DNA from 2 places in the Aphanothece sacrum FPU1 genome. Region 2 is predicted to be linked to the other one. Evidence: predicted binding sites of a transcription regulator. Region 2 holds the regulator's gene; the other holds the start of a gene.
What was found. The regulator HrcA, encoded in region 2, represses chaperone genes, less so after heat shock. The targets are predictions, from matches to a motif close to TTAGCACTCNNANNNTNNGAGTGCTAA.
Positions count from the first base shown of each region.

Region 1 (3,202 bases), on a different contig from region 2:
TCTTAAGCCTTCCCTTGAATAGTATCAAGTCCCCACAAAAGTCCTTAAAATTGAGTGAAGATTGACCACTGAGCCAATAACCGCGATCGCAGGAGCTTCAAATTGTTGAGCTTCCACTTGTTCAACAATGGTAGCCAATGTTGCGATCAACTGTTCTTGCTCCGGTCGAGTTCCCCAACGAACTAAGGCGATCGCGGTTTGAGAAGTTAAACCCCCTTGTTGCAATTGGTCTACAATATACCCTAAGTTGTGGAGACCCATGTAAATAACAATGGTTTCTGAGCCTTGAGCAATAGCTTGCCAATTGACTTGAGGGCGGTATTTTCCGGCAGATTCATGACCCGTGACAAAGGTGACAGAAGAACTATAATCTCGATGGGTTAAAGGAATACCCGCATAAGCTGGAGCAGCTATCCCTGAAGTAATACCAGGAACTACCTCTACGGGAATACCCGCTTTAATTAAATCTGCCATTTCTTCTCCTCCCCGACCAAAAACAAAGGGATCACCCCCTTTAAGTCGCACTATAATAGCATGGGTTTGCGCTTTTTCAATCAATAACTGGGTCGTTTCCTCTTGTAACTTAGAGTGACGGCCCCGTCGTTTTCCAGCATGAATTTTTTCGGCGCGATCGCTGATCATGGCCAAGATAGGAGGACTGACTAAAGCATCATAAACCACCACATCAGCGTTTTCTAGTAGGGTTTTCCCTTTGAGGGTCATTAACCCAGGATCACCGGGGCCGGCCCCGACGAGGTAAACTTTGCCTAATGTTGGACTCATAAACGATCAATAATCAATTGGGCTAATTCGGGAGTTGCACCTAACGGATGTGCTAACTGTAATTGGACTTGGGGTAAAGTCGTCTGTAATTGTTCGATTTGTTGGGCGATCGCCCTAATAATACCTCCAGGAAAGAGAAAATAAGGGACGATGGTGATCCGTTCTTTGCCTTGTTGGGCCAGTATAGTAATTTGTTGGGCTAAACTCGGAGCAACAGACCAATAAGCCGCCACAGCATTTAAACTTATGGCCATGGCTTTAACAGGCTCATTGCCCCCCGGATAGCGACTACCGTGAGCTAAAATAATTTTTCCTTCTTGGGTTTGAGAGGGGAACTGACGGGCAATCAGTTCGGTTAACCCTCTATTACTTCCCAAATAAGGACATAATTCTAGGGTACAGGTATGTCCTAAAACTTGTTGTGCGATCGCGATTTCTTTAGGGATATCTTCGGTGACGTGAACCCCTGGTAATAGAAATAAAGGGATAATCTTAAGGTTTTTCTGACCTCTTGTATTAACTTGCTGCGCCACCTGTTGAATTTTTATGTTCAAAGGTACTGAAGTAAGTTCCAGAGAAGCGGTTTCTACTAGGATAGGGGATAGAGGGGTGAGTACTGCAGTCTTATTGTAATTTTTTTCTAATTCTAGATAAATCATGCCCCCAAGTCTTACACTTAATTGCTGTTTAAGTAAATAAGCTAACCGTTCAAGAGCCATTTGGGGACGGGGATCACGGCTACCATGGGAAACGAGAAGATAAGCTGATGTTAAAGTCAAGGTTTTTAACTCTCTACCGCGAGAAGTCCCCCGATTTATCGGTGGGTATGTCACGATAAATCTTATTAATTATGCTAACTGAGTTTATCTTTTTGTGCCAGAAAACCGCCTCTTTAGAGGCCCGATGAAGGGCATTCGCTTTGTTAATCGGGTCTGTCCTGTCACATTTTAAGGAATCAACCGAAATAACTGTTAACTGATAACTGTTAACTGATAACTGATAACTGTGTTAAACCCGTACTGAACTTCTCCGAGGGTCGGAAAACACCACTTACCCAATTGTTAGCACTCACTACTCAAGAGTGCTAAATTGACTAAAGAAGTGATAATAGCATCAAGGATAAATATGGCAAAAATTGTTTCTTTTGGTGATGACTCTAGACGGGCCCTTGAAGAAGGAGTTAATGCCCTAGCCAATGCAGTACGGATTACATTAGGCCCCAGAGGACGTAATGTATTACTAGAGAAAAAATTTGGCGCACCCCAAATTGTTAATGATGGAATTACGGTTGCTAAAGAAATTGAACTGCCTGATCCCTTACAAAATACTGGGGCCAGACTGATCCAGGAAATTGCTTCTAAAACCAAAGAAGTGGCCGGAGATGGAACCACCACCGCAACGGTTATAGGTCAGGCCCTGATTCGGGAAGGCTTAAAAAACGTCATTGCCGGGACTAACCCCGTGGCCCTGCGTCGTGGTATTGAAAAAACCGTTGCTTATTTAGTCAAAGAAATTGAAGCATTAGCTAAACCTGTCGCTGGAGACGCGATCGCTCAAGTGGCGACAGTTTCTGCCGGAAATGATGAAGAAGTCGGTCAAATGATCTCTTTAGCCATGGATAAAGTCACCACTGATGGGGTGATCACCGTTGAAGAATCTAAATCTCTGACCACTGAATTAGAAGTAGTCGAAGGGATGCAAATTGATCGGGGCTACATTTCTCCTTATTTTATCACCGATCAAGAACGGCAACAAGTAGAACTCGATCATCCCTATGTGTTAATTACCGATAAAAAAATTAGCTCGATCGCCGATTTAGTGCCTATCTTAGAAACAGTGGCCCGTGCAGGTAGACCCCTGTTAATCATTGCTGAAGACGTAGAAGGAGAAGCTTTAGCCACTTTAGTAGTCAATAAAGCCAGAGGTGTCTTAAGTGTAGCTGCTATTAAAGCCCCTGCCTTTGGAGAACGACGTAAAGCCGTTTTACAAGATATTGCGATCATCACCGGTGGTAGTATGATTTCCGAAGAAGTTGGCCTAACCCTAGATACAGTCACTCCTGATATGTTAGGACAAGCGGTCAAAATCACTATTCAAAAGGATAATACTGTTATTGTTGCCAGCAATGAGAATAAAGCCAAAGCATCTGTTGAAAAACGGGTCGCCCAACTACGCAAACAATTAGCCGAAACTGACTCTGACTATGATACAGAGAAATTACAAGAACGGATCGCTAAGTTAGTGGGTGGAGTAGCTGTCATCAAAGTGGGGGCTGCCACTGAAACCGAACTTAAGGATCGCAAACTTCGCATTCAAGATGCTCTCAATGCCACTAAAGCGGCGGTAGAAGAAGGGATCGTTCCTGGAGGCGGTACAACTTTAATTCATTTAGCAGGTAAAGTTGCCCAGTTCAAAAAGA
Region 1 covers NZ_BDQK01000003.1:195,331-198,532, reverse strand. Annotated here, with positions in the region: gene cobA (uroporphyrinogen-III C-methyltransferase) at 25-783, opposite strand; gene AsFPU1_RS05460 (sirohydrochlorin chelatase) at 780-1,616, opposite strand; gene groL (chaperonin GroEL) at 1,909-3,202, shown strand, end outside.
Region 1: groL (chaperonin GroEL) is a predicted target of HrcA. The motif match lies at 1,845-1,871, and genes of this name have one in related genera.

Region 2 (3,202 bases):
ATTTCTCGACGCGATCGCCGTCTATTTTGAGGCAAGGCGATCAAACGAGCAAAGCTTTCTAAGCGATCAGGATTGGTTAGTAATGATACCATAACTGGGGCTTGTTTAGGAACAAAAACTGCTGCCACAGGATTTTTTGTTACCCCACCCTCTAACAAATTGAGGGGACTTTGGGCTAAGATCGAATAGAGACTACCACCAGCGAGGGATAGGAAAAGGACAGCAGTTATAGCGAGGGTGATCAAGAAAGGACGAAACTTCACAGTAATTTTTCTGGGGTGATCGACTACCATTATTGATTGTAATCTGCTTTGATAATTAAAACCGTATTAATCGTTTAAGCTGTTAAGTTAGATAACAATATTCTTTTTTTTACCATTATGTCTCCATATCCACCCCTTTCTCAGATTACAGTTGAAGAATTAGCTAAAAAATTAACACAAAGAGATCATGAGTTACAATTGATAGATGTGCGAGAATTTCATGAAGTAGAGATAGCCTATATCCAAGGGTTTGAAATACTTCCCCTAAGTCAAGCAACCCAATGGTCTGAGGAGATTAACACTCGCTTTAACCCTGAGATAGAAACTTTAGTAATCTGTCATCATGGAATGCGATCGGCCCAGATGTGTTATTGGTTACTGAATAAGGGCTTCACTAATGTTAAAAATGTCTTGGGTGGTATTGATGCTTATTCCCTGAAAGTTGATCCGAGTATCCCTCAATACTAATTATCGGCAACTGAGGGCAAGAACTCAAATCTTCTGCTGTATTTTTTAAGAATCTTGGTTCAACCTGTCTATTTTCTCCCAAGAGGCGTTATACTGTCAGGAAAAATTGACTTAAGATTTTGTTTTTTTAATACAATTAGCCAATTTATCTAATGATGACTGTTGCAACCTCTTTAACTAAACGGTATCAAAATATTTTACGAGCAACTATTCAACATTATATTGCCACGGCCGAACCTGTTGGGTCAAGAACCTTGGTAGAAGAATATAATTTTAGTGTTAGTTCAGCGACTATTCGTCAAGCATTAGGAAAATTAGAAAAAGATGGGTTATTATATCAACCTCATACCTCTGCGGGAAGAATTCCTTCTGACTGTGGTTATCGAATTTATGTTGATAGTTTGATGACACCAGATAATAAAATTGGTCAAAAGATAGAACAACGTTTAACTAAGGAATTAAGACGAGAAACCTATAGTTTTGAGAGTTTGTTACAGAGGGCCACTCAAATTTTAGCTAATTTAAGTGGTTATATTGCCCTAATTACTCTGCCTCAAACTTCTACTAATCAATTACGTCATCTGCAATTAGTTGAAGTTTCTTCAACACAAGTTATGTTAGTTATTGTGACTGAAAATTATCAAACTCAGTCAATTTTAATTGATCTTCCTGCTTCTAATTGTCAAAATGAGTCAAACAATGAAGATAATTTAACGGAAGAATTACATATTTTATCTAATTTTTTAAATGCTCAACTAAAAGGCAAATGTATATCAGATTTTGCTACTTTAAATTGGCGAGAAATTGATCAAAATTTTGCTTGTTATAGAGATTTTTTAAAACAATTATTACAACAATTACATTACTCTTTAAAATCATCAATTTCTACTCCGATAATGGTTCATGGTGTGTCAGAAGTCCTCAGACAACCAGAATTTTCTCAATTACAACAGGTGCAAATGTTGTTACATTTATTAGAAGAAGAACAAGATCAATTATTACCGTTAATTTTTGAAACATTTGAACATCAACCATTAAATAGACGGGTTAGTATTAAAATAGGCTCAGAAAATCCTTTAGAATCTATGCGTCCCTGCACTTTAATTTCGGCTATTTATCGACAGGGTGATATTCCCGTAGGAAGTGTAGGAATTATTGGGCCAACACGAATGTTATATGAGAATACTATCTCCTTAGTTGAATCCACTGCCGATTATTTATCAGAAACGTTACGTTAAATTATGAATTATGAATTATGAATTATGAATTATGAATTATGAATTAAGTAAGTACACAAGATTAATTACCCAAAATTTGTAGTAGGGGCGGGTTTTTTACATAAATCAATGATTCTCACCAAATAAATAAACCTGCCCCTACCGTTGTCTCTGTTAAACTTTATCTAGGTATTAAAACGAAAAATGAACCGATTAAAAAAAGTCAATAAAATTCTAATTTATAATTTATAATTTATTTAAAGGTTATAACCAGGTGGAAACTGAGCGTAAAGTATCAGGAATAGGAGTATCTAGAGGGAATTCTAAAATTGTTTCTGAATAGCCTAAATAACCCGACTCAGAAAAGGAGAGAAGCATTCGAGATAAAGCAACCCAAACAGGTTGATCAAATTCCCAATTACATTCTTTTCTAGTATAACAGGCAATAGATTTCAATGCCCAAAAATAACCATTGCGAACAATAGATCCACCTTTTTTATAAGGGGGTAAATCTTCTTTGTCAATTACCAAAATTTCATCTTTTAAATAAGCTCTCATAACTTATAATAACTATATCTTTTTCTTTTTCTATTAAATCACAAAAAATAAAACCATAGAAATATTGTTAAAAATGAATAATAAGTCAATATATAGGATAATTTTTATAAAAATTGAGCAATTTTTTCTACTGCTAATTCTAAAATTGGTGGCTCATGAACTAAAGCAAATCTAACATAACCCTCACCCTGTTGACCAAACCCCGCACCAGGAGATACAGCTACTCCTGTTTGAGCAACTAACTCAGTACAAAATTCAATAGATCGTCTTTCCCAAGGTTTAGGTAACTTAGCCCAAACATACATTGTTGCTTGAGGATAATCAACTGGCCAACCCCTATTATTTAACGCTTTAATAAAAGTATCCCGTCGCTTTTGAAACCTTGCTACAGTCTCTTTAACCGTCTCTTGAGAACCTTGCAAGGCAGCGATCGCCCCATTTAAAATGCCTCGATATTGATTAAAATCAACGACGGCTTTAACTTGTCTAAGTGCCTTAATAATTTCAGCATTACCGATAGCATAACCAATACGAAACCCTCCCATATTATAAGATTTCGAGAAGCTAAATAATTCAATAGATAAAGACTTATCTCGATCTGCTTGAAAAATAGACGGAGGTGAAGCAATACCATCAAAAACAATATCCGCATAAGGAAAATCATGGACTAAAATTAACCCATGTTTCTCACAAAAA
Region 2 covers NZ_BDQK01000016.1:248,474-251,675, forward strand. Annotated here, with positions in the region: gene AsFPU1_RS19235 (DUF3352 domain-containing protein) at 1-263, opposite strand, end outside; gene AsFPU1_RS19240 (rhodanese-like domain-containing protein) at 381-731, shown strand; gene hrcA (heat-inducible transcriptional repressor HrcA) at 887-1,969, shown strand; gene AsFPU1_RS19250 (hypothetical protein) at 2,213-2,506, opposite strand; gene AsFPU1_RS19255 (LL-diaminopimelate aminotransferase) at 2,611-3,202, opposite strand, start outside.